DNA from 3 places in the Uliginosibacterium sp. sgz301328 genome. Region 2 is predicted to be linked to each of the others. Evidence: predicted binding sites of a transcription regulator. Region 2 holds the regulator's gene; each other region holds the start of a gene.
What was found. The regulator FNR, encoded in region 2, switches genes on or off when oxygen is low (the NO sensors DNR and NnrR bind a similar motif). The targets are predictions, from matches to a motif close to TTGANCTAGNTCAA.

Region 1: ACDA63_RS17050 (NAD(P)H-dependent flavin oxidoreductase) is a predicted target of FNR. The motif match lies at 3,071-3,084, and genes of this name have one in related genera.
Region 3: ACDA63_RS14230 (ribonucleoside triphosphate reductase) is a predicted target of FNR. The motif match lies at 4,479-4,492, and genes of this name have one in related genera.

Annotation. Positions count from the first base shown of each region.
Region 1 covers NZ_JBGVSA010000027.1:32,794-42,967, forward strand. Annotated here, with positions in the region: gene ACDA63_RS17030 (hypothetical protein) at 1-443, shown strand, start outside; gene ACDA63_RS17035 (hypothetical protein) at 462-1,289, opposite strand; gene ACDA63_RS17040 (site-2 protease family protein) at 1,303-2,022, opposite strand; gene ACDA63_RS17045 (DUF2167 domain-containing protein) at 2,044-2,943, opposite strand; gene ACDA63_RS17050 (NAD(P)H-dependent flavin oxidoreductase) at 3,150-4,355, shown strand; gene ACDA63_RS17055 (hypothetical protein) at 4,395-5,042, opposite strand; gene ACDA63_RS17060 (5-formyltetrahydrofolate cyclo-ligase) at 5,039-5,629, opposite strand; gene ACDA63_RS17065 (transglycosylase SLT domain-containing protein) at 5,671-7,626, shown strand; gene ACDA63_RS17070 (complex I NDUFA9 subunit family protein) at 7,687-8,649, shown strand; gene ACDA63_RS17075 (TlpA family protein disulfide reductase) at 8,758-9,252, shown strand; gene ACDA63_RS17080 (TIGR03862 family flavoprotein) at 9,354-10,174, shown strand, end outside.
Region 2 covers NZ_JBGVSA010000015.1:53,168-63,341, forward strand. Annotated here, with positions in the region: gene ACDA63_RS12725 (sulfite exporter TauE/SafE family protein) at 1-491, opposite strand, end outside; gene hemN (oxygen-independent coproporphyrinogen III oxidase) at 582-2,003, opposite strand; gene fnr (fumarate/nitrate reduction transcriptional regulator Fnr) at 2,085-2,822, shown strand; gene ACDA63_RS12740 (universal stress protein) at 3,024-3,473, shown strand; gene ACDA63_RS12745 (hypothetical protein) at 3,500-3,736, opposite strand; gene ACDA63_RS12750 (FixH family protein) at 3,797-4,303, opposite strand; gene ccoG (cytochrome c oxidase accessory protein CcoG) at 4,332-5,798, opposite strand; gene ccoP (cytochrome-c oxidase, cbb3-type subunit III) at 5,908-6,804, opposite strand; gene ACDA63_RS12765 (cbb3-type cytochrome oxidase subunit 3) at 6,811-6,990, opposite strand; gene ccoO (cytochrome-c oxidase, cbb3-type subunit II) at 6,992-7,597, opposite strand; gene ccoN (cytochrome-c oxidase, cbb3-type subunit I) at 7,617-9,038, opposite strand; gene ccoS (cbb3-type cytochrome oxidase assembly protein CcoS) at 9,488-9,685, opposite strand; gene ACDA63_RS12785 (DUF2322 family protein) at 9,703-10,020, opposite strand; gene queG (tRNA epoxyqueuosine(34) reductase QueG) at 10,060-10,174, opposite strand, start outside.
Region 3 covers NZ_JBGVSA010000018.1:30,569-40,742, forward strand. Annotated here, with positions in the region: gene ACDA63_RS14210 (7TM diverse intracellular signaling domain-containing protein) at 1-1,593, shown strand, start outside; gene ACDA63_RS14215 (NAD(P)-dependent alcohol dehydrogenase) at 1,708-2,769, shown strand; gene ACDA63_RS14220 (Gfo/Idh/MocA family protein) at 2,866-3,843, shown strand; gene ACDA63_RS14225 (CinA family protein) at 3,860-4,357, opposite strand; gene ACDA63_RS14230 (ribonucleoside triphosphate reductase) at 4,567-6,633, shown strand; gene nrdD (anaerobic ribonucleoside-triphosphate reductase) at 6,630-6,821, shown strand; gene ACDA63_RS14240 (anaerobic ribonucleoside-triphosphate reductase activating protein) at 6,834-7,553, shown strand; gene ACDA63_RS14245 (HD domain-containing protein) at 8,675-9,247, opposite strand; gene ACDA63_RS14250 (phosphatidylglycerophosphatase A) at 9,244-9,723, opposite strand; gene thiL (thiamine-phosphate kinase) at 9,755-10,174, opposite strand, start outside.

The sequences.
Region 1 (10,174 bases), on a different contig from region 2:
AGCTCGAAGAAGACATCACGCCGCCCGACCATGTGTGGCTGTCGCGATCGGCCACCGTGGACGTCGACAAGACCGTGGCGCTCGCCAACGCGGGCGAGGCGGTCAGGATCTTTCCCGCCCTGTCGTCGTTGCCGGCTTCGACGCGATTGGCGGTCGTGAACGATCTGTCCATCGAGCAGACCGACGTCGATCTTCCGCGCTGGCGTTGGGCTGCGCTGAAAGCATCGCCCGGCATGACGCTGTGGGCGACCTCGCCGGGCCAGACATTCGTGGTGGCGGAATTCTCGTTCCGCGTGACGGTGCCTGAAGGCAAGGAGTCGGATACGCTCGATGCGGCGGAACGACTCTATGCAAAGTTGCTGACCACGCTGCCGCGCGGCGCGGACGACGGGACGAAAACCGCTTTCATCTACCGCGCGGGCGGGCGGGATTTCTGCCGCTGATCGCAGCGGAGTGGAGGTCTATCCAGCGCGGACAGGCGCCAGATACCCCAGACGCTGCCAGCCTCTGGCGCACCAGGCGATCACCGCAGCCGGTCCCGCATCCCAAAGGATCGCCGCCCACGCAGTGCCAATGTCCTGCTGCATGCCGAGCGTGAGCCCCAGGCTCGCCAGTGCGTAGCCAGTGAAGACGCCCACGGCAGCGGCTCTCCCAAAGACAAGCAGTGCAGCCCCGATCGCAAACGCCGCCGGCAAGGCGACCGCCAGAAAAGCCATATGCGGAACCGCCGCCAGTTGGTGCGCCAGCACAGCACCGAGCACGAGCTTGTACACAGCAACGAGAACGACCGCGAGCGCCATGAACCGGTAGCGTGTCCGTCGGCGCGCGTCGGCGAGCGCTTCACCCGACCCGGCGGACGTATCGTCGGCTTCGTCGGCGACCGCCAGCGCCCCTTGCCCGAAAGCGGCGACGAGTTCGCGGGCCTGCGCTTCGCACGCGGCGGGAACCTGCACGCGCGACCACCCCAGCGCCACGGCATACAGGCGATCGAATTGCGCGGTGTTGGCGTCGGGCACCCATGCAGGAATGCCTTCGGATTCGAGCATGGCGCACAACACGTTGGCGTCCGTGACGGTCGCGGCAGCGTAGATGGTCACGACTTCGGCGGAACCTTCCGGCTCGGACTGTACCGCGAGCACGTCCCGATGAGGATCGAGACCGCGGCGCGCCAATTCGGCCTCGGCGTATGGCCGTGCGGCTTCGGCGAAGCCGCCCTGGCGCCATCGCGCCAGCAGGATGTCGTCTTCAAGCAGCGCAAGGCGCTTGATCAGTTCCGATGACTCATCCATGGTCGCCTCCCGTTTATCCGTGGCCCGTCACCCGGGCGGCGCCGACGAGCATCTCATGCACATCGTGCGTCATGATCGCCAGGAACGCAGCCAGCCCGACATACAGCGCACCATATTCCATCCGTGTTGCGGCCGATACGGCGTAGTAGGCCGGATCCGCTTCGCCCTTGATCGCCCGCCACAATTGCGGTGCCGCCAACACGGCGATGAGGATCAACATCGGGCTGGGCCGGTAGAAAAACAGAGCAACGAGCACCGGTACGCCGATTATCCAGATACGGCGTGACACCGCTGCGGTGATGCGTCCGCCATCGAATGGTGGCAAGGGAATGAGATTGAACAGGTTCAGGAAGAATCCGGCGTACGACACCGCCAGCAGCAATGAACTTCCCTCGCTGCGCGCGATGAAATAGCACGCCACCGCCGCCAGCGTGCCGGCCATTGGGCCTGCCATGCCGACGTAAGCTTCGGTCTCGGCGTCGTGCGGCATGTCCTTGAGTTCGATCCATGCGCCCACGAACGGGATGAACGTCGGCGCGCCCACCGCCAGCCCACGTTTACGGGCGGCAATGTAATGGCCCATCTCGTGGCACAACAGCAACACCACGAAGCCGGCCGCATAGCGCCAGCCATAGACCAGCGCATACGCGAACACCGATACCAGCATGGTGCCGGAACTCATGGCGAGCTTGCCGAACTTGGCGCCGCTGAGTAGTAGCAGAAGGAGTTTCATGACGGCTGTTCGGCCCTGGCGCTACGCCTTGTCGCGATCGCCGAAGATCTTCTTCGCGCCAGCGCCGAGCGCGATCACGGCAACGGCGATGAGCTTCCAGGCTTTGGCCAGGAACACGCCGGCCATCGCCAGCAGGCCCAGCTTTTTCGCCGCGATGCCGCCGACCAGCGCCGCCAGGCCGTATTCAGCGACCTTGTCCGTGCTGGCATTGAAGTCCGCGTAGCGCTTGCCGTCGATGAAGCTGGCGGCGGCGAGCAATTCGCGCGCGGCGGGTTTCTCTTTTTCGACGGTGGCGAGTTCCGTCACGAGGTTGAGCGACAGGTAGCCGTCGCGCCCGAGCAAGTACGTGTTGTAGTTGACGCCTTGTGCGCGCCCGCTGGCGGCGTCCTTGTCATGGGTGGACGCGGACCACACCAGCCGGTGGGTAGCCGCATCATAGGCGGGCTTTTCGACCCAGCCTTCGACGACGAATTCCGGCATGCCGCGCGCGTGGCGGTCCTTGTTGGCCTCTTCAGTGCCTTCCTTCAGGTTCTTGAGCAGCGCGTCGGCGTCCCAGTCGCGGGCATCGTCGTCCTTGATGTAACCGGCGGAGTCGAAGCGCACCGACACAAAGCCGTCCAGTCTGTCGCCGATGATCAGACCGTAGAAACCATCGCCCACGCGATTACCCATGGCCTGCATCAAGCGCGACGCCTCGGCCTTGGGAATGAACGCATAGCCCGCCGGCAACGCGATACGTGCCTGGTCGCCCAGCGAAATGTCGCGCGGGCCCGCCTGCTGGTGCGCCAGCGCGGCGTCACGCGCCTGCTCGAATTCGGAATCAGCGGCGGCGGGCGCCGATTGCCCATGGGCCGATGCGGACAGGACCATCGCGCACGCAAGTACGCAGCGCGCCAGTTGGCGCCTGGATGACAAAAACATGAACTTCCCCCGGTGTGTCAATACGTCTTGACCTGTTATGGCGGCTCGAAGCCGTCGCGCATGGTATCGCCGCCCAAGGGCGTCAATTTGTCCCCTGTCTGAAAGTCCGTAGTACGGCTCTGTCGATTTGACACACATCAAATAGAAAGCGTCCTCAGTGACATACGGTCGAGCGTTGCTTTCCCCCAAGATGAGACCGTATCTGCATGATTCCGCATGATCTTCCGCCGCTGGTGATTCGCGGCCGCTCGCTCCTTCCGATCGTCCAGGGAGGCATGGGCGTGGGCATCTCGGCCCACAAGCTGGCCGGTGCGGTCGCCGCCGAAGGCGCAATGGGCACCATCGCCAGCGTCGACCTGCGCCGTCTGCATCGCGATCTGATGGAACGCACCGAAGGTGCGACGCGCCAGCTCATCGAACAAGCCAATCTCGAAGCACTGCATCGCGAAATCACCGCCGCACTCGATCGCGCCAAGGGCGCCGGTCTGGTTGCCGTCAACGTGATGCGTGCCGTAAGCCAATACGTCGACTGCGTGAAGGAAGCCTGCAAGTCGGGCGCCAACGCCATCGTCATGGGCGCCGGGCTGCCGCTCGATCTGCCGGAACTGGCTGCCGGCTACAAGGACGTTGCACTCATCCCGATCCTGTCGGACGCGCGCGGCGTGGCGCTGATCGTCAAGCGCTGGATGCGCAAGGGGCGCATTCCCGATGCCATCGTCATCGAGCATCCGGGCTGGGCGGGCGGCCACCTTGGCGCGGCCAATGTCGAAGACACGCAAAACCGCCGTTTCGACATGGAAACCGTGTTACCCGAATGCGCCGAAGCGCTCGACAAGCTGGGCCTTGAACGTGGAGAGATTCCGCTCATCGCTGCGGGCGGCGTCGACAGCCACGCGCGCGTGCGACAACTGCTCGACATGGGCGCATCGGGCGTGCAACTCGGCACGGCGTTTGCCGTATCGACCGAAGGGGATGCCGACATCCGATTCAAAGAAACGCTGGCCAACGCGCGTCCGGAGGACATCGCCGAATTCACCAGCGTCGCCGGGCTGCCGGCGCGCGCCGTGCGCAACGCCTGGCTGGAGCGCTACCTCAAGCGCGAGCACAAGCTGCAGCAGGCTGCGGCCATGGCAGCCAGCAACGCAGCACGCGTCTGCTCGCAAAAGTGGGACTGCCTGATCCAGTGCGGTCTGCGCGATTGCCTGCCCAAGTTCGGCCAGTTCTGCATCGACAAGCATCTTGCCGCCGCGCAAGCCGGCGACGTTGCCAACGGCCTGTTCTTCCGCGGCAAGGGCAAGTTGCCATTCGGCAATGAGATCCGCCCGGTGCGCGAACTCCTGTCGCTGCTGCTCACCGGCCGGGCAGAGGCAGCCGAAGACGCCCCGCCAGCCAGCAAATCCCTCGCCGCCTGATATCCACGCCAGTCCGGGCCGACCCTGTCGGCCCGCGCATCACCACTGCGGCCGGCAACCGGCCGCGAGCCCTCTCACGCACAGGTACAGCACCATCGCGTTGAGCAGGTGCCAGCCGAAGTGCAGGCCGAGCGGCCATACGGGGCACAAAACCATATCCAGCGTACGCAGCGTGAATGACACCACGAAGCACGCCAGCGCCCACGTCAGCCACGGCACCGTCGCCGGCGCCACCCGACGCGCCCAAAGCGCCAGCAAGCCCAGCGTGATGCCCGGCAACACATAGGCCTCCGACCCATTGAGCCCAAAGCTGCCGAACGCGGCCACGCCCCGATCGAGGATCAGGAATGCGATCACCGTCATCCACGCGCCGAGTTGTGTCGCCCCGCCAAGGCGACGCAGGAAGCGATGCAGGTAGGTGAGGATGAACAGTGCGATGAAACCCACGTCCAGCCAGCTTCCCCAGACCTTGCCGAAGGTATGGAAAAGACCGCTGCCAATGCCCACGAGGGCGATCAGCCACCCAAGAAGGCGCACTTCGGATTGAATATCCGATGGATAGCGACGCCGCAGCAGCAAATACGCCGCTACCAGAAAACCGATGTTGGTCAGCGCATTGACCGGTTCGGACCACCACTCGGGTCCGGTGCGTTCGCAATACAGATCGATGGCGTCGAATGGCGTCATGAATGGCGGTGTGATGGGCTGAGGACGATGCCCGCCTCGGTGACGATCCAGTCCAGAGGCTGGTCGTGATCAAGGTCGGCGACCTTGGGAAGGCGTGACAATTCGTAGCCGATGCCCACGGTGACGGGCTTTGGCTGCATGCTCTCGAGCGTGCGATCGAAGTACCCCCCGCCGTAGCCGATCCGATAGCCACGCATGTCGAAACCGTTCACCGGAATGAGCAGCACTTCCGGCACGATCGGCTCGCCATCCGGTGCGGCAGGAATACCGAAACGGTCCGGCACGAGCCTTGCGCCAGCGGTCCAGACGCGAAAGCTCAGCGGCTGCGCCGGGGCATCGACATGCGGCAGGGCGATCCGGCGGGATAGGTCGGCGTCGCGCCAATCGGCAAGAAATTGAACAAGATCGGGCTCGCCGCGGAACGGCCAGCAGAATCCGAGCGTCGAAGGCAGCAGTGTGCCGAGCAGACGTTCGAGATGCGCAGTGATGGCGGCGTCGAACCGCAGCCGCAACGCGGGATCGAGCGCTTCGCGCGCAGCGATGAGGCGCTCGCGGAGCTGGCGCCGGTCAGGGCTTGAAGCGACCACGTGCTATGCTGGTCCGATACGAAGAAGGGGAATGTTACGTGATGAAGTCGAAGTTGTGCGCTGCCGTGGTGGCCAGTGTGTTGCTGGCCGGACAGGCGGCGCAGGCAGACATCGGCGACGATCGCATCACCGCGGCACGCGATGCCGCCAGCAAGGGCGACATCGCACGGCTGGCCACGCTGGCCGCGGCGCCGAGCGCGCACGTTCTGGAACCTTACGTCACCTATTGGTGGCTCGCAGCACGCAACGCCCGCGCCACCGAACCCATTCCGACCGACGACGTCCGCGTCTTCCTGGCGCGCAACGAAGGCACCTGGCTGGCCGAGAAGCTGCGTACCGAGTGGCTCAAGCGTCTGGGCAAGGAAGGCCAGTGGGCGCTCTTCAATACCGAATACGAACGCGTCGCCGTCCCCGATCAGGAACTGCAGTGCTACGCCATCCAGGGCAACGGCCCGTCGGCGGCCACGGCATTGCAGGTGTTCTCGCAACAATGGCTGGCCATCGTCGACATGCCTGATTCGTGCTGGCCGGCCGCACGCCAGCTCGTCTCCGCAGGGCAGTTGCAGGCTGAAGACATCTGGGCGCGCTTTCGCCGCCAGATCGAAGCCAAGCGCCTCACCGGCGCCGGCATGACGGCCGCGCTCCTGCCGGTGGGGCAGGCTCCGGACAGCACGCAGCTTTCGCGCGCCTATGGCGACCCGGTGAAGTTCCTCATCAGCCCGGCCGCCCGCAACACCTCGACGCGGGCTTCGCGCGAGACGACCATCGCCGCCCTCACGCAACTGGCGCGCAGCGGAGACGTCAGTGTGGCATTCGCGCGTTGGCAAGCACTGCCGACCTCGGACTTCCGCAAGGAAGAACGCGCCTATGTCTACGGCCAGCTCGGCTGGCGCGCATCGGCCACGCTGCAGCCCGATGCCTTGAGCTACTTTGCCGAAGCCCACGGCACGCCGATGAGCGACGAACAGATGAACTGGTACGCGCGCGCCGCCTTGCGCGTGGGCGACTGGAAGTCGTTGCTGGCCATCATCGACAGCATGCCGGCCAATCTGCAGGCATTGCCGGAATGGACTTACTGGAAGGGCCGGGCCTTGCAGGCGCAGGGCCGCACGCAGGACGCGCAGACGTACTACCAGCGCTTTGCCGGACAGGCCAGCTTCTACGGCATCCTGTCGGCCGAAGCCCTGGGCGCGTCCTTCGCCTGGCCACAGCCCACCACGCCACCGACTCAGCAAGAGATGACGCTCGCCCAAGCCGTGCCCGACTTTCAGCGCGCGCTGGCACTGACCCGGCTGGACATGCGCACTGAAGCCGCGCGCGAATGGAACTGGGCGATCCGGGGTGCGGACGATCGCACCTTGCTCGCCGCCGCCGAATACGCCCGTCGTCAGGGACTCTACGACCGCGCCATCAACACCGCCGAACGCACGCGCGATCAACACGACTTCAGCCTGCGTTACCTCGCGCCGTACTACGAGACTTTCGCGCCCTACGCGCGCAACAACAGCCTCGATCTGGCCTGGGTGTACGGCCTGGTGCGGCAGGAGAGCCGCTTTCTGTCTGTTGCGCGTTCAGGCGTGGGCGCTCAGGGCCTGATGCAGGTGATGCCTGCCACCGGCAAGTGGATGGCGGACAAGCTCGGCGTGAAAGGCTATTCGCTATCGTGGCTGCAACAGATCGACGGCAACGTACTGATCGGCACGGCCTACCTGCGCCGCGTGCTCGACGGCCTGGGCAACAGCCGCGTGCTGGCCACGGCCGCCTACAACGCCGGCCCCGGCCGGGCTCGCAAATGGCGCGCAAACAACGCGATGGAAGGCGCCATCTACGTCGAGACCATTCCGTTTTCCGAGACGCGCGACTACGTGAAAAAGGTCATGGCCAACGCCGAGATCTATGCCACGCTGTTCGACAAGCGCCCTGCGTCTTTGCTGAGCCGACTCGGAACGATCACGCCGGATGGCGTAAACGATGCATTGGTCAACGCCACACCCTGAAGGTGCAGTCATAGTTCTGACTACGTTTCTCCCGCGTACTTACAACTGACACACAGCACCATGGAAATCCGCTCCGTCCTCCTTCTCGGTGGCACCGGCTTCATCGGTGGCCATCTCGCCAACCGCCTGACCGCCCAAGGGGTGCGCGTCGTCGTGCCGACGCGCCGTTACGAGCGCCGCAAGCAGGTCTCGCTGCTCCCCACGGTCGAAATGGAGCAGGCCGACATCCATGACCCTGCCACGCTGGCGCGCCTGATGGCCGACGTGGATGCGGTGGTGAATCTCGTCGGCGTGCTGCATTCGCGCAGCGGTTCGCCCTATGGCGCGGACTTCGCGCGTGCCCACGTCGAACTGCCCCGCAAGATTGTTGCGGCCTGCAAGGCAGCGGGCGTCCCGCGCCTGATTCACATCAGCGCGCTCGGCGCGGCGAGTGACGCGCCGTCGGAATACCTGCGCTCCAAGGAAGACGGCGAACAAGCCATTCGCGCGGCCGGCGAAGACATTGCCTGGACCATTTTCCGTCCGAGCGTGGTATTCGGCCCGCAAGACCATTTCCTCAATACCTTCGCCTGCCTGGCCCGCACTTTCCCGGTCCTGCCGCTGGCAGGGGCGAACACGCGCATGCAGCCCATCCACGTCGAAGACGTCGGCGCGGCCATCGCAGCCAGCCTGGAACGCGAAGACAGCTTCAAGGAAACCTTCGAACTGGCCGGCCCCAGGGTCTATACCCTGCGCGAACTGGTGAGCTACGCCAGCGAACAAGCCACGGGCAAGCGCCGCTGCATCGTGCCGTTGTCGGGCGCGCTGGCGAGCCTGCAGGCCACTGTCCTCGGCATGCTGCCGGGGCAATTGATGACACGCGACAACCTGCGCTCGCTGGAGCGCGACAGCGTGGCCTCGGGTGCGCCGATGCCTTTCGGACTGGTGCCGCGCTCGGTGGAAACCTCCGCCCCCGCTTACCTGGGCGACCACGCGGCGCAAACGCTCTACAACGACGCCCGGCGACGCGCACGCCGCATCTAGGCGACAGAACTTGTTGCCCGAGCCGATCACTGCTTAAATCCTGACTCGGCGTCAGAACCTGCTGAGCGTTCAGCAGTCTGACGCCTGTCAGACATCAGGAATCCTTCAATGAAAAAGCTCGTGATCGGCCTCGTCGTCGTGCTCGCCGTGGCGGTTGGCGCCTACGCCTTCCTCAAGCCCACGGTCGCGCCCGAAGTGTCGCTCACCACGCTCGACGGCCGCACCGTCACCACCGGGTCGCTGCGCGGCAAGGTGGTGCTGGTGAATTTCTGGGCAACCACGTGCACGACCTGCATGGCCGAAATGCCCAAGGTCATCGATACCTACAAGCGCTTTTCGCCCAAGGGTTTCGAGACCGTCGCGGTTGCCATGGACTACGACAATCCGGCCTGGATCAAGGACTACACGGCCCGCGCCAAGCTGCCGTTCACCGTCGGCCATGACGCCACCGGCAACGTCGCCCGCGCATTCGGCGACGTGCGCCTGACGCCCACCACGTTCCTCATCGACAAGCGCGGCCGCATCGTGCAGCAATACCTGGGCGAGCCGGATTTCCCCAAGCTCCACGCCCTGCTCGACAAGCTGCTCGCCGAACCAGCCTGACGCCCCGGCAGCGCGCCATCGCACGAATACACGCAGCGATCGCCACTCGCCGCCAACCTTTGGGGTAGGATCGGAACACCCCTGTTTCTTCCCCACTCATCGTGCAGCAGTACGACATCGCAATCGTCGGCGGCGGGCCCGCCGGCCTGATGGCGGCCGAGGTCCTTGCCGGAGCCGGCGCACGCGTGGCCGTGTTCGACGCCATGCCCTCGGTTGGACGCAAGTTCCTCATGGCAGGCAAGGGCGGCATGAACATCACCCATTCCGAGCCGCTGGCCGCCTTCCGCGCCCGCTACGGTGCCCGCGCCGGCGAGATTGCACCCTTGCTCGACGCCTTCGGCCCGGAGTCCTTGCGTGAATGGATCCACGGGCTGGGCATCGAGACCTTCGTCGGTTCATCGGGACGGGTATTCCCTCGCGACATGAAAGCCGCGCCGCTGCTGCGCGCATGGCTCACGCGTCTGCGTGCGAGCGGTGTGAGCATTCACGTGCGGCATCGCTGGATCGGCTGGGGCCAGGAAGGCACGCCCCCGACACTGCGTTTCGCCACGCCCGAGGGCAGCACCGAAATCCGCGCGGACGCGGTGGTCCTGGCAGTCGGCGGCGCCAGTTGGCCGCAACTCGGGTCCGACGCGGCCTGGTTGCCCGTGCTGGAGGCGCGTGGCGTCGACATCGCCCCCCTGCAGGCCGCCAACTGCGGTTTCGATGTGGGCTGGAGCCCGTTCTTTGCTGAGCACTTCGCCGGCGAGCCGATCAAGTCCGTCTCGCTCGAATGCGCCGACGCCCACGGCAACACACTGCGCCGCACCGCGGAGTTCATGATCAGCGCGACGGGCGTCGAAGGGGGTGGCATCTACGCGCTGTCGTCGCCGCTGCGTGAAGCCATCGCGCGCGACGGTGAGGCCACGTTGTATGTCGACCT
Region 2 (10,174 bases):
GCAGAGCCGCTCACGAGAGCCGTACTGAGAATACTGTAGGTCAGCCCGCAGGGCAGAAAGCCCCACAGCAGGCCAAGCGGTAGCGCGTGGCGCCATGACTGCGCCGGCAGAAATCGGCGCGACAAGGGTTGCACGCGCGCCCAGAGACGGTGGCCTGCGCGTTCGATCGGTGCGAGCACGCGCGTGAGGCCAGTCAGATACAACCCGAGCCCAACCAGCATGAGGTTGGCCAGCACGTACAGGGACATCTGTATCGGCAGCCAGCGATTGAAAAGCAATGTCGCGGAGCCGATTGCGCCGACGGCAGCACCGATAGCGGCATAGCTGGTGACGCGGCCGATGTTGTAGGCCAGATGCAGCGGCCACTTCCGTCCGCCTTGCCCGGGCACGCCGACCGTGAGGGCGCCCACGACGCCGCCGCACATGCCAATGCAATGCGCGCCGCCGAGGAGGCCGATGAGGAAGACTGCGATGTAACCCGTTTCGAGCATGGGCGAACGCCCGGTCAGTGCATTAGCCTGCCATGGTAGCGCGCGCCCGCCCTGGAGTGAAACCCGCGCAGCGCGCTTGCCGCCACGAGGTCAGATGACTTTGGAGTACCGTGTAGAGCCCTTGTCGGCCCGCAGATAGGCATCGAACGCCATGGCGATTACGCGTACCAGATAGCGGCCAGCCTCGGTAACCACTAAACGGGAGGGCTCAATGCGAACAAGTCCGGCCCCTTCAAGCGCGCGCAAGTCTTCGAACTCGGCCGCGAAATACTCGGCAAACCGGGCGTCGAACGGCTCGCCCTTCCGGTCTGTGAAAAGATGCCCGAAGTCACGCTCCAGTTCAGTGAACGTCAGTTCGAATTGGCACATCAGGGACTGGATGATGGCACGGCGGAGTTCGTCCTCCTCCGACATGACCCAGCCACGAATGATGGGGAGCTCATCGCGGTCAAGCGCCGCGTAGTAGCCGTCCAGCGTACGGTCATTCTGTGTATAGACGCCGTCCGCCAGCCCAATGGCCGATACGCCGAAGGCCAGCAGGTCGCAATCGGCGTGCGTGGAATAGCCTTGAAAGTTGCGGTGGAGCGTACCGGCACGCTGGGCGATGGCCAATTCGTCGTCGGGGCGCGCAAAGTGATCCATGCCTATGTACACATAGCCCGCGCTCACCAGGCGTTCGACCGCCGATTGTAGGATCGCCATTTTTTCGGTCGGCGGAGGCAACGCATCGCCGTTGATGCGCCGCTGCGGCATGAATTTCGCCGGCAGATGCGCGTAGCTGTAGAGCGACAGGCGGTCCGGCTGCAACGACAATACATGCGCGAGCGTATTGTCAAAACTCCGAGCAGTTTGGTGAGGCAATCCGTAAATCAGGTCAATGCTCACCGAGCGAAACCCATAATCACGGGCGGCGTTAATAACTGTTCTCGTTTCTTCAATGCTTTGCAGGCGATTTACCGCCTTTTGCACCGCTGGATCAAAATCCTGAACGCCTATGCTGACACGATTGAAACCGGCCTCCGCCAGAATTTTCATACGCGTCACATCTGCGCGCCTGGGATCAATCTCTATGGAATGCTCACCCTCGGGGTCAAGCGCGAAAATTTTACAAATACCATCGACCAGGCGCTGCGTATCTTCGACCGTCAGGAAGGTTGGGGTGCCCCCGCCCCAATGCATCTGCGAAACGCGTTGCTTTCCCGGGAGATCACGGGATTTGAGCGACATTTCCCTCAAAAGGTAGTCGACATACCGGGTCCCGAGGACGCGATTTTTGGCCGCAATCTTGTTGCAGGCACAATAAAAACAAACGGTGTCGCAAAAAGGAATATGGAAATATAATGATAGCGATCGACCCATAGAGGGTCTGGCCTGCGATGCTGAACGGCTCGTCAGGGCGGACAGGTCGGAGGCATCGACAAAGCGGTCTGCCGTGGGATACGAAGTGTATCGCGGACCGGGTATATCGTATTTACCAATTAATGCCGGATTAATAAGAGTATTCTGACTCACGGCTACCAAATGTTATCAGCGATGGAACATTTTGTCAGAATAACCTGATCGTAATTTGACGGCAAACAAGGGAAACGTATCGTGGATCAGATCGTTACTACACCGCTCACTCTTGCTGCGACCCGCGTCGCTTGTTCCCAATGCAGCCTGCGCGAACTGTGCCTGGCCGGCGGTCTGGACGATTCCGACCTGCATCGGCTCGACGAGATGGTGCAACGTCGCAAGGTCAAGCGGCAGCATCAGATGTTCCGCGCCGGCGACCCCTTCGAAGCCATCTACGCAGTACGTACGGGCTTCTTCAAAACCGACATCCTGACCGAAGAAGGTTTGGAGCAAGTCACAGGCTTCCACATGGCAGGTGAAATCCTCGGCCTGGACGGTATCAACACCGATCACCACGTCTGCAATGCAACCGCGCTGGAAGATAGCGAAGTCTGCGTGATGCCCTATGCGCAACTCGAAGAGATCTCGCGCGCCATCCCGTCCTTGCAGTTGCAGTTCCACAAATTCATGAGCCGCGAGATCGTTCGCGACCAGGGCCTCATGATTCTGCTGGGTTCCATGCGCGCCGAGGAGCGCATCGCCGCCTTCCTGATCAATCTGTCGCAACGCATGAAAGCGCGCGGCTATTCCGCCTATGAATTCCACCTGCGCATGACGCGTGAAGAAATCGGCTCGTACCTGGGGCTGAAGCTCGAAACCGTCAGCCGCACCTTCTCCAAGTTCCATGACGAAGGTCTGATCAGCGTGCAGCAGAAGCACATCCGCATCCTTGACGCGGACGGCCTGCGCGCCCTGCTCAACCATACGACCTGCTAAAGTTGCACGCCTCTGGCACTTGCAAGCCCGGCAATGCCGGGCTTTGTCTTTTTTGGGCGCCGCGAGCAGCCCCAGTGGTCCCGTCGAGGTGCCATACCAGTAGAGTTTCAGCGATTGACCCGCATCAATCGGCTTGTCCCATCGGCGAGGCTGATCGAGATATAGTCATCATGTGATCGTCAAAAAGGAGGGCTTTGAACCATGTACAAACACATCCTTGTCCCGACCGACGGTTCCGCGCTGTCTACGCATGCAGTGGAAAGCGCAATCAAGTTTGCCGCGTCGATAGGAGCACGCATCACGCTGCTCTACGTACAGCCAGACTACCCTCGCCCCATTGTCGGCGAAGGCGCGTTGATCGCCCCCGAGAATCGCGAAGAGTTCCAGGAAGAAACCTCCAAGCAAGCGAACTCGATCCTGGCCTCTGCGCAGGCTGCCGCCCGCGCGGCAGGCGTGACTGCGGTGAGCTACACGGAAGTCAGCGACATTCCATTCCAGATCATCATCGACACGGCTGAGCGGGAAGGCTGCGACCTCGTCTTCATGGCCTCGCACGGCCGGCGAGGTCTGGCGGGCCTATTGATTGGCTCGGAAACCAACAAGGTGCTGACACACAGCAAGATTCCGGTGCTGGTCTACCGCGAAAGCTGATCCGTCCGACCGGGCATAACGGCCACTTACGAGTGGCCGTTTATTTGTTCACGACTGCGCTCAAAGAACAGCGTGGCGAGGCTCGATGCGATGCAGACGAGCCATAGGGCAAAGAAGCCAATGGTATAGGTGGCCATGGCGGAGAAATTCACCGGTTGGCCAAAGAAATACAGCGTCTGTGGATCGACCACGGTGAAGAAGATGATCTCGGCGATGCCCGCCATCAAGAATGACGGCCAGAGCACCAGAATCCATTTGTTCATCGCACCCTCCTCGCATCGGGTTCGGGGGCGCACCAGATGCTCTGGCGCGGAACGGGGCCGTCAGGTGGCGGGCTGTATGAGCAGCTTGGTCGAGCCCGGCAGGCGCGCTTCCTGAACCATGCGCCAGCTCTTGCTTTCGTCTTCCAGGCTGATGTCCCATCGCCCTGACTGGACAGGCTTGAAACTACCGACGTAGCGTCCGTTTTTCAAGTCGAGGACGACGTCCTGGTCGAGGCCCTGTCTCGTAGGATGCAGAAGTGTCACGTGCAATCGAGCGGGAAGGCTCACACCCTCTCGCGCGAACAGCTCGACACTCATCTGATCCGTCGTCGGATCCATCGACAATTGCGCGCGTAGTCCGAGCTGACGCGCCATGTTGTCGCGCGCAATGGTCTCATTGATAGCAAGCCCGCGCTGATAGTAATCGTCTGCGACTACGCCATCATCGCTACGAATCGCGAAGAACAGTGTAGCAATGCCCGCCACGACGGCGGTTGCGGGCAGCCCCATCAATATCCAGGGCCACGGCTCCCGGTACCACGGTTTGGTGGCACGAATGCTGTTCAAGGGGGTTGGGGGCACAGCTTTCTCTCTCTCAGGGCATGATAAATACGGCTTTTTCGCGCACGAATTCGTCGGCGTACCCTTCGGCACGCACTTCGAAATAGATGGCGTGCGATCCCTTGCTTGCGCTGTCGACCGGCACGCGAACGCGCAGGGTGGCCGTGCTGTTCTCGGCGGGATTGATGTCGAAACGCGTCCGACCGTCGATGCGTATGCCGTCCAGGCCGGTTGCCGAGACATTCAACGTGCGTGGCGCCTCGGACATGTTCATGAGATGCAGGATGTAGACATTCTCGATGAGACCATCCTCGACTTCGCGCGTCAGCGTCGTCCGATCCTTGATGACATCGACCCGGATATCCTCGCGGCTGACCAGCGCATAGGCAAATGCGAGCACGATGGCCGCGAGCACGCCGGCATATACAAGAACGCGCGGGCGTAGCACGTGACTGACGATCTCCTTGCGTCCCCAGCGTTTCTCGATGGCGTTCTCGGTCGAGTAGCGGATCAGCCCCGGCGCATAGCCCATCTTGTCCATGACTTGGTCGCAGGCGTCTATGCACGCTGCGCAACCGATGCATTCGTACTGGAGCCCCTGGCGGATGTCGATCCCGGTTGGGCACACCTGAACGCAAATGCCGCAATCGACGCAATCGCCCTTGCCGATGCTGCGCGGCTCCACACCACGTTTGCGTGACCCTCGCGGCTCACCCCGGGCGGTGTCATACGTAATCACCAGCGTATCGGGGTCGAACATGACGCTCTGGAATCGCGCGTACGGACACATGTACTTGCAGACCTGCTCGCGCATCACCCCGGCCATGAGGTAGGTGAAACCGCCGTAGAACAGAATCCAGAACGCCGACCATCCGCTCACGCCGAAGGCGGCGATATCAGAAACCAGCGGCTTGATCGGTGTGAAATAGCCCACGAACGTGATGCCGGTCCACAACGCGATCGCAGCCCACGCGAGGTACTTTGCGCCCTTGACCAGGACCTTGTGCCCGCCCCAGGGCATCTGATCGAGCTTCATCTGGCGCTGCCGATTGCCCTCGATCTTCTGCTCGATCCACATGAAGATTTCGGTATAAACCGTCTGTGGACAGGTGAAACCACACCATAGCCGTCCGGCCACGGCGGTGAACAGAAACAGGGACAGCGCGCTGATAATCAACAGCACCGCCAGATAGAAGACGTCCTGCGGCCAGAAGACCCAGCCAAAGATGTAGAACTTGCGCTCGACCAGGTCGAACAACACCGACTGCCGTCCGTTCCAGGGCACCCAGCACAATCCATAGAAGAGAAGCTGTGTTGCCCACACCATGATCCAGCGCCACGTCGCAAAGCGTCCCGTGACGGCACGCGGATAGACCTTCTTGCGGACCTCATAGAGATCATCGCCTTCCGCTGGCTGAATGGGGATTACATGGGCCTTCGCGCGGATCTTCGGCTTGCCGACTGCGTTGAAGGCTGATGAGGGATCGTCGGGTGCTGGCATTTCGCTGGCCTGGAATCATGCAAGAAAGGCCGTGCGGCGGCCCGAATAAGCGCCAACGGTGGGCGGCGCTTGCCGGCGGACCTCGGCCCGCCAGCAAATATACCTGTGCTTACTGCTTGCGAGGCAGGCTCAGCACATAGGCTGCAAGCAGATGCACCTTGCTCTCGCCGAGCAGCTCCTTGAAGGACGGCATCTGGTTGTCGCGGCCCTTGCTCACCGTTTCGATGATGGTCGCTTCGGACGAACCATACAACCACACCTTGTCGGTCAGGTTCGGGGCGCCAAGCGCCGTGTTGCCCTTGCCGTCCGGCCCATGGCAGGCCACGCAGGTCGTCTGGAAAATCTGGCGACCGCGGGCGGAACGCACGGAGTCGTTGGCCAGGCCAGACAACGAGCGCACGTAGTTCGCGACATCCTTCACGCCGTCACCGCCGAGTACCGCCCCCCAGGGCGGCATGGTGCCATGGCGCCCGCCCAGGATCGTCGTCTGAATGGTTTCGGGCTCGCCGCCATACAGCCAGTCGCTATCGGTCAGGTTGGGGAAGCCCTTCGCACCGCGCGCATCTGCTCCATGGCACTGCGCGCAATAGGTCAGGAACAAACGTTGGCCCATGGCGTTGGCCTCGGCATCGTTCGACAATGCCACGAGATCCTGCTTCGCGAACTTGTCAAAGATCGGGTCATAGCGCTTGTGAGCCACGTCCATTTCGGAGTCGTACTGCCCCACCGAGGTCCAGCCCAGTTGCCCCTTGAAGCCGGCAAAGCCATACAGCGCGAGGTAGCCGACGGCAAAGATGATGGTCATCCAGAACAGGTACATCCACCACCGCGGCAAGGGATTGTTGTACTCCTGCAGGTCACCATCCCAGACGTGCCCCTGTAATTCGGCCGGCCCCGCCTTGCGCTTGGTGTTGTTGGCAGCCAGCACGACAGCGCAGAAAAGCAGGCTCAGGGCAACGAGCCCAACCACGTAGTACACCCAGAAATCGCTGACGAAATCACTCATGATGGGTTATCCATGATTTTGGGGCCCGGCCTTGTCGTCGGCGGGTGCCTCATCTTCAGTAAACGGCGCTTTTTCCGCCTCATCGAAACGACGCTTGGCCGGCTTGCTGTACGCCCACACGGCAATGCCGATGAAGCACAGCAAGCCGAGCACGGTGAGCATGGAGCGGAAGAAATCCAGATCCATGTCAGCGGATACCCTTGATCGTCGTGCCCATGCCTTGCAGGTAGGCGATGAGCGCATCCAGCTCGGTCTTGCCTTCCAGTTGCTTGCGGGCTCCGGCGATCTCGGCATCGGTATAGGGCACGCCAACCGTGCGCAGCGCAGACATCTTCTTCTCGATGTCGTCCGCCTTGACCGGGCGATCCAGCCACGGGAAAGCCGGCATGTTCGACTCGGGAACCACGTCGCGCGGATTGATCAGGTGCGCGCGATGCCACAGGTCGGAGTAGCGCCCCCCAACGCGAGCCAGATCCGGGCCGGTCCGTTTGGAGCCCCACTGGAACGGGTGGTCATACACGAACTCGCCCGCGACTGAGTAATGCCCATAGCGCTCGGTCTCGGCGCGGAACGGGCGGATCATCTGCGAATGGCAGTTATAGCAGCCTTCACGCAGATAGATGTCCCGACCGACCAGACGCACCGGATCGTAGGGCTGGAGGCCCTGCACCGGCGTCGTCGTCGAGTGCTGGAAAAACAGCGGCACGATTTCTACGAGCCCGCCAACGCTGATCACGATCAAGGTCAGGATGATCAGCCAGGAGACGTTCTTTTCGACGATTTCGTTGTTCATCTTCATGTTCGGGGTCCCGTCAATGAGCCGCCACCGGCGTCAGCACCGGCGCATCGACAGCTTTGTTGCCCGCAATCGTGCGGATCATGTTGTAGGCCATGAGGAACATGCCCGCCAGGAACAACACGCCACCAGCCAAGCGCACCGTCCAGAACGGGTAGCTGGCCTTGACGCTCTCCACGAACGAATAGGTCAGCGTGCCGTCAACGTTGGTCGCGCGCCACATCAAGCCTTGCATGACGCCAGCAATCCACATCGAGGCGATGTACAGGACGACACCGATCGTGGCAATCCAGAAGTGTGCGGTGACCAGGCGCGGCGAATACATCTCGGTGCGGCCCCACAGGCGCGGCAGCAGGTAGTACACCGAACCGATCGAAATCATCGCCACCCAACCCAACGCGCCTGAGTGGACATGGCCGATCGTCCAGTCCGTGTAGTGCGACAGCGCATTGACGGTCTTGATGGACATCATCGGCCCCTCGAACGTCGACATGCCGTAGAACGACAACGAGGTGATCAGAAACTTGAGGATCGGATCGGTGCGCAACTTATGCCAGGCGCCGGACAAAGTCATGATCCCGTTGATCATGCCGCCCCAGCTTGGCGCCAGCAGAATCAGCGAGAACACCATGCCAAGCGACTGTGCCCAGTCAGGCAGGGCGGTGTAATGCAGGTGGTGAGGACCTGCCCACATATAGGTGAAGATCAGCGCCCAGAAGTGCACCACCGACAGGCGATACGAATACACGGGACGCCCGGCCTGCTTGGGCACGAAGTAGTACATCATCCCGAGGAAGCCCGCCGTCAGGAAGAAACCCACGGCGTTGTGGCCATACCACCACTGCACCATCGCATCCTGCACGCCGGAATATGCCGAATAGGACTTCCACAGCGAAACAGGGATTTCTGCAGAATTGACGATATGCAGGATCGCCACGGCAAGAATGAAGGCGCCGTAGAACCAGTTGGCGACATAGATGTAGGGCACCTTGCGCTTGGCGAGCGTTCCGAAAAACACGACGGCGTATGCGACCCAGACCACGGCAATCAAGATGTCGATGGGCCACTCCAGTTCTGCGTACTCCTTGCCCGACGTGAAGCCCAGGGGCAAGGTAATGGCGGCAGCAACGATCACCAGTTGCCAGCCCCAGAACACGAACGAAGCCAGGGCGGGTGCGAACAGACCCGTGTGGCAGGTGCGCTGCACGACGTAGAACGACGTCCCCATCAGCGCGCAGCCGCCGAAGGCAAAAATGACAGCGTTGGTATGCAAGGGGCGCAGGCGGCCGAAATGGAACCACTCTGCGAAATTCAGCTGGGGCCAGACAAGCTGTGCTGCGATGACGACGCCGACAAGCATGCCGACAATGCCCCAAACAACTGTCATCACCGCGAACTGGCGAACGACCTGATCGTCATAAGTCGCCTGAGTCTGCATGTGCGCTACCTCAATATTGGAGAACAGGGATACAAATGCTTTTCTTCCGTCTGCCAGCCACATCAGGATCGATGAACCGACACGAGCGGCGACGGCCTCTACGACAGCTCTCAAGATAGACGAGCCGCGTGATAGCGCGATAGCCGGAAGTTAATGAAGCGTGAAAGCCGGCACTTGATCTAAATCAAATGCCAAAAGTTCTGTGAAATTTGTGGGGATTTGCTGCGGTGCGGAGTGTAGCATCGGCGCCGAAAGCGCAGCGCCAAAAAAAAGGGTGCGACAAGCGCACCCCCAACCCCAACAGAGAGACTTAGCGGATCGAAAGCTGCATTGAAACTTGCTTCTGAGCGAAGCGCTTTCTTCACCGGCGCCGATGTGTGATCGGCATAGGTCGCAGTATCCCGATATCGGGGTTGGTATGCATTGATAGGGATCAACCCAAACAAGCGTCAGTTTTTCCGTTTGTCTTCGCCCTGCTCGATCTCATCCGTATCGGGCATCGGCCGCTCATCGTCCAGCAGCACTTTCCACGCAGGCCCTTCGAGATCATCGAACTGTCCGCTGCGCACCGACCACCAGAATATCCCGGCAATGATGAAAACCAGGACGATCGAGAGCGGCACGAGAATGTAAAGACTGCTTTCCATGAGGGCGGTGTCGCACCTTAGGCGGCGAACTGATGCTTGACGCGCAGCGTCTGGCCACGCTCGATCAATCCCTGCAGACGGTCGATGTTTGGATGCTTGCCTGGGTTCTCTTTTGCGTCTTCGGCATGCTCGGCATACAGCTCAAGACCCTTGCGCGCGGCGTCCGGCGAGATTGCCCCGAAAGTCTGCGCGAGATGGTTGTAGACGGCCAGCGACCCCGCCTGCCCCGGCTTGTTCTCGATCGTTGCCACGACTTCTCCTTCGGCATCGATCAACTGGATTGCGTCGAGGTGCGATACGCCGGGAAGTTGCTTGAGAGTGTCCGCAAACGCCATGGGCCTGTTCCTGTTCGTTCGTGATAGAAGGGCGCCATTCTAGTCTGTTCGCACCGCGTGCTGCGCCAGGGCCCAGGCCACATGCTCGCGCACCAGCGGTGACGGATCCTCGCGGCGGGCCTGCAGCGCCTGTATCACCTCGGTGGAACGTGGA
Region 3 (10,174 bases), on a different contig from region 2:
CACGCGGCAGCACAACTGTCGGGCGCCGGACCCGTGGACATCGGCCTGCGCGGCCATTATTTCGTGTCCGAAGCGCCACCTCCGGCAAAAGCCGGGGACATCGATGCCTGGCTTCGGCAGGCGAGGCCCGTCGCACGGCCAAGCATGCTCGGCGGACGCTACTGGTTGTACACGGATGTCTACGTGGCGGGCGAACAGCATGACTGGGTTTTCGACGTCGGCAACACGCTGGTGGCTTCCATCGATGCCTGGGTGTTCGGGCCGGACGGCAAGGTGCAGACGATTCACACCGGCTACGACGCGCCGCGCACGTACACGTTGCATTACGGCCAGCCCGTGGCCTTTGCGCAAGCCGGCGCCTATCGCGTGCTGGTGAATTTCGACAGCCCCTACTTCCGCGCTTATCCGTCGTTCAAGTTGTGGCCGCAGGCCACTTACGGCGAACACGTCCTGCTGCGCAACGTGATCGCGCTGGGCTGCTTCGGCGCGCTGCTGGCACTCGCCGTGTTCAATCTGTTCGTGTTCTTGGCGATGCGCGACCGCGCGCAGTTGTACTACGCCGCCTACCTGCTCGCCTATGCCGCAGGCTGGGCGTTCGTCTTCAACGTGCCGCGCGACGTATTCGGCACGCAGGGGCTGCACTGGATCTATGTGCCGTTCTTCCTGCTGCCGGTGCTGAACACGCTGTTCTACCTGCGCTTCCTGAATCTGGCCGAGTATTCGCCACGACTGGCCCGCTGGAGCCGCATCAATCTGGTGCTGCCGCTGGTGCTGCTGCCCAGTTGCTTCGTGGCGCTGTCGTACGCGCACACGCTCGCTACGATCGTCATTTCGATATGGCTGGCGCTGGCGCTGGCCAGCGGGATCGCGTGTCTGCGGGCGGGCTATCTGCCGGCGCGGTATTTCGTCCTCGCTTTCGTCGCGCTGATCGTGCCGGCGTTGCTGATCCTGCCCGCCAACCTGGGGCTGGCGCCCGAGCTGGTGGACAACGAACTGATGACTCTCATCGGCGGCACCGCCGACGGGGTGCTGCTGGCTTTCGCGCTGGCCGATCGATACCGGCTGCTGGCGCGCCAGAAGGATGAATACGTCGCGCGGCTCGACGCGGCACTGAGGCTGGCGACGACCGACGGGCTGACAGGAGTGGGCAACCGCCACGCGTTCGACGACTACCTGCGCCACCATGTCGTGCTCGGCCAGGAAGCCGGCGAAGAGGAGCACGTGATGGCACTGATCGACATGGACGGCCTCAAGCACGTCAACGATCACTTCGGCCACACGGTGGGCGACCGGTTGCTGCGCAACCTGGCGCAGTTCCTGAACGAGCGCGTGGCGCCGCTTGGCAGGGTTTTCCGCCTGGGCGGCGACGAATTCGCCGTGCTGACGCGGCAGGCGCATGTCGCCAGCATCGAAGCGGCCCTGGTCGAGGCCGAACGCGAAATCGTGCAGCGCACCTGCCCGCAAGCCGGCTTGAGCTACGGCTTTGCGCGCGCGGGCGAAGCCGCCACGACCGGCGTGCTGATGACGCTGGCCGATACGCGCATGTACTTGCGCAAGGGCGAACGCCGGCAGGCGCGCGCGCGCTCTGCCTGAACAGACAATCCGACAGGATCAGGCAAGTCTTGTGCAGGAACAGGCACGCGCGCCAAGCGGCGCTGCCGGACAATGGCGTGGCTTCGGAAAGCACCTCAATCCAAGGAGATTCGCATGCCCCTGAACGTTCGCGGCTATGCCGCCGCATCGGCCACCTCGGCCCTGGCGCCTTACTCTTTCAACCGCCGCGACATGCGCGCCAATGACGTGGAGATCGAAATCCTCTACTGCGGCGTATGTCACTCCGACATCCACCAGGCGCGCAACGAATGGCACAACAGCCTGTACCCGATGGTGCCGGGCCATGAGATCGTCGGCCGCGTGGCGCGCGTCGGCAGCAAGGTCAGCACTTTCAAGGCGGGCGATTTCGTCGGCGTGGGCTGCATGGTCGATTCATGCCAGCACTGCGCGTCGTGCGCGGAAGGGCTCGAACAATATTGCGAAGAGCACGCCACGTGGACCTACAACGACACCGATCGTCACGACGGCCTGCCGACCTTCGGCGGCTATTCGGAACGCATCGTGGTGTCCGACAAGTTCGTGCTGCGCATGCCGGACGGCGTCGATCTGAAGACTGCCGCGCCCCTGCTGTGCGCCGGCATCACGACGTGGTCGCCGCTGCGTCATTGGAAGGTCGGCGCGGGCAGCCGCGTGGCCGTGGTCGGCCTGGGCGGACTCGGGCATATGGGCATCAAGTTCGCCAAGGCGCTCGGCGCCGAAGTGACGCTGTTCACGCGCTCCCCCGGCAAGGAGGCCGACGCGCGCCGGCTGGGTGCCGACCACGTGGTGCTGTCGACGGACGATGCGCAGATGAAGGCGGTGGCGAGCCACTTCGATTTCATCCTCGATACCGTACCGCACGAACACGACATCAACCCGTACCTGCTGACGCTGCGACGCGACGGTGCGCTGGTGCTGGTGGGGCTGCTCGGTCCCCTCAATCCGCCGGCCAACGCAGCGTACGTCATCGGCGGGCGGCGCACGGTCAGCGGGTCGGCCATCGGCGGCATCGCCGAGACGCAGGAGATGCTCGACTTCTGCGCAGAACACGGCATCGGTTGCGACATCGAGATGATCGATATCCAGGACATCAACGGCGCCTACGAACGGATGCTGCGTAGCGATGTGAAGTACCGCTTCGTGATCGACATCGCCTCGCTTCGCAAGGCGGCGTAGGCAGCTTTCCGCCCATCGGGCTGCGTGTGGCAGTCATGCCCAGGCAGCCCGCGTCTGCGATACTGTCGCCCTTCTTTTTTGTACGAGGACCAGGCCATGAAGACGATCCGCTGGGGCATCATCGGTTGCGGGGACGTCACCGAAGTAAAGAGTGGCCCAGGCTTCCAGAAGGCGGAGCATTCCTCGCTGGTGGCCGTCATGCGCCGCAATGGCGAGCTGGCTGCCGACTACGCGCGGCGCCATGGCGTGCCGCGCTGGTACGACAACGCCGAAGCGCTCATCGCCGATCCCGAGGTCGATGCCGTCTACGTCGCCACGCCGCCGGCGCCGCACAAGGACTACACCTTGATGTGCGCTGCCGTGGGCAAGCCGGTCTACGTTGAAAAGCCGATGGCCATGAACCACGCCGAGTGCGTGGACATGGTCGACGCGTGCCGTCGCGCGGGTGTGCCGCTGTTCGTTGCGTACTATCGCCGTGCGCTGGCGCGCTTCGTGAAGATCAAGGAGCTGATCGACGGTGGCGCCATCGGCGCGCCGCGCTTTGTGAACGTGGTCTATCACCGGCCCGCGTCCGAATCCGATCGCGACCCGGCACAGAACTGGCGCATCGATCCGGCCGTTGCCGGCGGCGGGTATTTTCTCGATCTCGCGTCGCACATGCTCGACTTCCTCGACCATGCGCTGGGCCCCATCGCCCACGCTTCGGGCCAAGGGGGCAACCAGGCAGGTCTGTACAAGGCCGAGGACATCGTGACGGGCAGCTTCGTGTTCGAGTCCGGCGTACAGGGTAGCGGCGTGTGGTGCTTCGACAGTTTCGGCCGGCGCGACGAGACGACGATCGTGGGCACGCGCGGCAGCCTGCGCTATGCGACCTTCGACGACAGTCCCGTGCTATTGACCACCGAAGCCGGCACGGAGGAATTCGTCATCCCCTATCCGGCCCATGTCCACCAGCCGCTGATCCAGACCATCGTCGACCAGCTCAATGGCCAGGGGCTGTGCCCCAGCACTGGCGAGAGCGCGGCGCGTACTTCGCGCGTGATGGATCTGTTGCTCGGGGACTACTACCGTTGAGCGGTGCGCGCGCCGGTCACTCGGCCCGCGCGCACAGACCCAGCAGCGCGTTGCGGGCGGCCTGTCGCCGTACCGCCTGACGGTCGCCCGCGTAGTGATGAGTGACCGCCACGCCCGGCGCGCTGCGCGAGCCCCAGGCCAGGCACACGGTGCCGACCGGTTTCTGCGCCGTGCCGCCGCTCGGGCCGGCTATGCCCGAGATCGCCACCGCCACGTCGGCGCGCGAGCGCGCCAGCGCGCCGGCGACCATTTCCAGCACCGTCGCCTCGCTGACCGCGCCGTGCTTGGCGAGCGTGTCCGGGCGCACGTCGAGCATTTCGATCTTGGCTTCGTTCGAATAGGTGACGAAGCCGCGCTCGAACCAGTCGCTCGATCCGGCTATTTCGGTGATCAGCGCGCTGACCAGCCCGCCGGTGCACGATTCGGCCGACGCCATCCGCCAGCCCCGGGCGCGCAACATGGCGCCGGCCTCGGCAGCCTGCTCGATCAGACGGTCCAGCGGGATGGATTCCATGGGGCTCTCCGGTATCTGGCGTGACGCGCGAAGGGGCATCTTACCGCCTGTACACGTCTTGCACGGCGCGCGGTGCCGCCCTTCCGTACAGGCTCGGCACATTCCGACGCGCCCTCAGAAGTTGACCCAACTCAAACTATTCACCTCTCCTGCGCGCGACCATCTGCGGCGGCCTACTACATCTAGTCGCCTCAAGGGCCCCGCACCCCATGAATAGTACCCAGGCTGAATATCCGTCGTTCGATCCGATCCCTTCGTCGCCCCTTTCGGTGCGCAAGCGGGACGGCCGCATCCTGCCCTTTGATCGCAACAAGATCGAGGCCGCCATCGCCCGGGCCGGCAACGCCACCGGCGAGTTCGACCCGGATCAGGCCGCGGCACTCACCGATACGGTGTGCCGGGTGCTCAACTACCGCTACCACGACGGTGCGCCGCCCATTGAGCGCATCCAGGACGTGGTGGAACAGACATTGGTGGCGGCGGATTTCTTCCGCACCGCGCGGGCCTACATCGTCTATCGCGAACAGCACGCCAAGCTGCGCGGCGACACCCGCGCCATGGTCGACGCCATCGGTTCGATTTCGGAATACCTCTCGCAGAGCGACTGGCGCGTGCGTGCCAATGCCAACCAGGGTTATTCGCTGGGCGGCATGATCCTCAACATCTCGGGCAAGGTGGTGGCCAACTACTGGCTCAACCACATCTACCCGCCCGAGGTCGGTGAAGCGCACAAGCACGGCGACGTGCACATCCACGATCTGGACATGCTCTCCGGCTACTGTGCCGGCTGGTCGCTGCGCACGCTGCTGCACGAAGGCTTCAACGGCGTGCCGGGCAAGGTCGAAGCGGCGCCGCCCAAGCATCTGCGCAGCGCCGTCGGGCAGATGGTGAACTTCCTCGGCACGCTGCAGAACGAATGGGCCGGCGCGCAGGCGTTCAGTTCGTTCGATACCTATCTGGCGCCCTTCGTACGGCGCGACAACATGGACTACGCCAGCGTGCGCCAATGCATGCAGGAGCTGGTCTACAACCTGAACGTGCCGTCGCGCTGGGGCACGCAGACGCCCTTCACCAACCTGACTTTCGATTGGGTGTGCCCGGAAGACCTGCGCGACCAGGTGCCGTACATCGCGGGCGAGGAGATGCCGTTCACTTACGGCGAGCTGCAGGCCGAGATGAACCTCGTCAATCGCGCCTTCCTGGAAGTGATGATGACGGGCGACGCCAAGGGGCGCGCGTTTACGTTCCCGATCCCGACGTACAACATCACGACGGATTTCGACTGGGACCAGCCCAACTGCGAGCTGCTCTTCGAGATGACCGCCAAGTACGGGCTGCCGTACTTCCAGAATTTCATCAACAGCGAGCTGTCGCCCAACATGGTGCGCTCGATGTGCTGCCGCCTGCAGCTCGATCTGCGCGAACTGCTCAAGCGCGGCAATGGTCTGTTTGGCTCCGCCGAGCAGACCGGATCGCTGGGCGTGGTGACGATCAACTGCGCGCGACTGGGTTATCTGTATCGCGGGGATGAACCGGGCCTGATGGCGCGGCTCGACGAATTGCTGGAGCTGGCCCGCAACAGCCTGGAGATCAAGCGCAAGGTCATCCAGCGTCTGATCGACGACGGACTGTTCCCCTACACCCGCCGCTACCTCGGCACGCTGCGCAATCACTTCTCGACCATTGGCATCAACGGCGTCAACGAGATGATCCGCAACTTCACGCTGGATGCCGGCGACATCACCGACGAAGAAGGCCACGCCTTCGCGCTGCGCCTGCTGGAACACGTGCGCGGCCGCATGACCGAATTCCAGGAAGAAACCGGCCACCTGTACAACCTCGAAGCCACGCCCGCCGAAGGCACGACGTACCGCTTTGCGCGCGAGGACAAGAAGCGCTGGCCCGATATCATCCAGGCCGGCACGCCCGAGTATCCGTACTACACCAATTCGACGCAGTTGCCGGTCGGCTTCACGGCGGACCCGTTCGAGGCGCTGGACCAGCAGGAGGCGCTGCAAAGCAAGTACACCGGCGGCACCGTGCTGCATCTGTATCTGGGCGAGCGGGTATCCACGTCGAAAGCGTGCAAGGAACTGGTGCGCCGTGCGCTCACGCGATTCCGCGTGCCGTACATCACCATCACGCCGACGTTCTCGATCTGCCCGAAGCACGGTTACATCGCCGGCGAACATCCGTTCTGCCCCAAGTGCGACGCCGAACTGCTGGCGAAGAAGCAGGCCGAACACGATGCAGCCATCGCGAAGGAGACACCATGATCCACGAAAGCCGCGCGGCCCGGTTCGCGCCGCACCCCGTCCTCAAGGACGAAGAACGCCAGCCCTGCGAAATCTGGACGCGCGTGATGGGCTACCACCGTCCGGTGACGTCGTTCAATCGCGGCAAGCAGGGCGAGTTCTACGAACGCCAGTACTTCAGCGAGACCGGCCGCTGCGGCAAGGCCTGAGGAAGGCAACAGATGGGCGATCACGCACAGCCGTGGCAAAACCGTCTGCGCGTGGCCGGCTTCCAGCCTTTCTCGACCGTCGACTGGCCGGGCACCATCGCGGCCGTCGTCTTCCTGCAGGGCTGTCCGTGGCGCTGCACGTATTGCCATAACCCGGAACTGCAGGAACGCAGCGTACCGCCGTCGATCCACTGGAGCGCGGTGGAAGCAAAGCTCGCCAAGCGCATCGGCTGGCTGGACGGCGTGGTGTTCTCGGGCGGCGAACCCACCGTCGACCGCGCACTGCCGGAGGCCATCGCGCGGGTGAAGGAGATGGGCTTTCGCGTGGGGCTGCACACGGGCGGCGCCTACCCGGATCGCCTCGCGCGCCTGCTCGGCATGCTCGATTGGGTGGGGCTGGATCTGAAGACTTCGCCGGAAGAATACGCGGCACTCACGGGCGCCCCCGGCAGCGGCAACAACGCTTATCACAGTGCCACGCTGGTGGCGCGCTCGGGCGTGCCCTACGAATGCCGGCTCACGTATCACCCACAGGTGGTGTCCGATGACACCGCGCGATTGTTGGTGCGATGTGCGAAGACCTTGGGTTGCGAGAGGTTCGTGATCCAGGAGTTTCGCCCGACGCCCAACCCTGATGCGGCGGGGTTGACCACTCATGTGTCAATGCCGGCTGCATTGCTCGAAGAGTTGCGTGGCATCCTGCCTGGGATTGAGTTGCGGACGTCGAGTTAGGACGTTGGCGGAAGCCCTCTTGGCGAGGCTGCGCGGCGCTCGCCGTTGTTTCGCGTGGGACTCGGCTGCCGGCGTTCGCTGGCGGGAAAAGCGCTTGGTGCCTGGTTGTTCGAGTTGGGTTTCGACTGTTGATTACGTTGCCCAGGGAGTTCGCTTTTGTCGCCTGTTGCTCGACAGAAACTGTTGTCGCGGTAGGGAGGTAGGGCGGAAGAGCGAAGCGTCATCCGCCATGGGCGACCTGCGCGGGCAGCGATAAGAGCCCTTTCTTCCTTGCTGCTTGGTTGTCCTGGCGTGGTCACGGCTGCTTGGGTACGTTGGCCGGGAGTTCGCCCCGGCGGGCGAGTAACTTTCTTGTCCCCGACAAGAAAGTCACCAAAGAAGCGGCCCCACAGCATCGTCGGCCTGCGGCCGATCCCCTGCGCTGCGCGGTCGAGAAGGCGGCTGCGGAACTCGCCTCCTGCGTCGGCTCAGACAGTCCTCGCCGACGGCTACGCCGCAACCTTCTCGCCCTGTGCTGCTCGGCGACGCTGAATGGGGTGCCCACACCACGCAACATGGTTGTTCTGGGGGAAGGCCAAAGCCCCTGTTTCTAAGTGCTTGTGTTTGTGCTGGCGCTCTCGCCAATCAAACGTCGTTGCCGATCGAACAACGTACCCGTTCGAATAGGCGGATGGCGCTCCACTTTTCCTCTCTACGCACTACTCGCAACATCTGAAACCTCGCTGCGCGTGTCGCATGCGCTTTGCGGTACACGCACAACACGTCACGAAGTTACTCGCCCGCCGGGGCGAACTCCCGGCCGTCGGGCATCTACAGTCGGGACTACCTAAGAACGGCGAGGCACTTAGCAAGAAAAGCTCTGAAGCCACAATCACCAGCCTACTGGAGCGGACAGCAGCCTGAGCAGTCGAGACCACCGCTGATAGACGAAACCCCACGCAGGAATACGCGTGCTCAGCAGACGAGCAGACTCCCGGCCAACGCAATTGAGCAGTCGGGACTAAGCTCCAACTACAAAGAACCAAGCGAGAGAGGTTCTTTCATCCAAGGAAAGCAACGGTAGCTGCTAGAGCGTAAGGGCGTCTCCGCATATCGTACGCCACAAACCCCTTCCCGCTATTTCACGCGCCACCATCGATGCGATCAAAAATCGCCTCAATGCGCGCCCGCACCATCGGCCACAACGACGGAAACACCTCCGCCACCGGCTGATTCATCGCCAAGACGCGATCGCGCGAAACGCCATGCCGACGCCATACATCGCCATCGTTGGCGATATTGAGCAACACCGGCATGAGGCGGTCGATGGCATACGCATAGCGCGCCTCGGGCGTGACTGCGTCGGTGAATTCGTGCCACAGCGCCTTCATCTCGGCAGCGGCGTCGGCCGGCAGACCGGTCAGCAACCGATCGAGCGCCAGCGCCTCGGATTGCGATGCGTCGGCCCGTGCCGCGTCGTACAGGAACGTGTCGCCGCATTCGATCTCCGGCACGTCATGCAGGAGGAGCATGCGCGAGGCGCGGTGGGCGTCGACGGGGAAAGCGCAGGCTTCGCGCAACACCAGCGCCATCGTCGCCGCGTGCCAGCTATGTTCGGCGGTGTTTTCGAAACGCGCCCCGCCGGCCACGCTGTTGCGACGATCGACGCTCTTGAGCCGATCGAGCGTCAGGACAAAGTCGAGCAGCGCGCTCACATCAGCACCCGCCACGCGATGGCCAGGACGACCAGCGAATAACCGGCGGCGAGCAGATCGTCGAGCATGACGCCCATGCCGTTCTTGAAGCGTGCGTCGGCCTGCCGGATCGGCCAGGGCTTGACGATGTCGAAGAAGCGGAACACCACCACGCCTGCGAATTGCCACAGCCAGGTCGCGGGCACCAGCCACAACACCAACCACACGGCGACGAATTCGTCCCACACGATGGCCCCGTGGTCGACCACGCCCAGCGCGCGCCCGGTGCGGTCGCAGATCAACCCGCCAGCGAAGAAACACACGGCGAGGAAGATCGCGAAGGAAAGATCGGTGAAGCGCGGCGCGATCAGGCAGAACACGCCCCAGGCGACGAAGGATGCGATCGTGCCGGGCGCGACGGGCGACAGACCGCTGCCCAGGCCGAGCGCGAGGAAATGCGCCGGGTGCGAGAGCGCCAGCCGCACGGTGGGCCGCACGGCGCCGGTTTTTGTAGTGAAGGCCATGGTGTCAGGAGAAGTGGTCGAAGCCGCGCGTGTTCATCGGCAGGCGAGAGCCATCGTCCAGCAGCAGTTCGATGTGGGGCGAGCCGGCTTCGATGGCGCCGATGCGTGCCAGCGGCAGTGCGAGGCGCAGGGACAAGGCTTCGACTTCGGCGCGACGATGGGCGGGCGCAGTAAAGAGTAGTTCGTAATCGTCGCCGCCGGCGAGGAACGTTCGTCGCGCCAGCAATGCGTCGCCACACGCCGCGATGAGCGGTTGCAGCGGCCATTCGACATCGGACAGCACGGCGGCGACGTTCGAGCGCTCGAGAATGTGCATGAGGTCGCCGCACAGACCGTCGGAAACGTCCAACGCCGCCGTCGCCAGCCCGCGCAGTCCCACGCCCAGCGCCACGCGCGGCGTGGGCTTGTGCAACGCGCCGACACA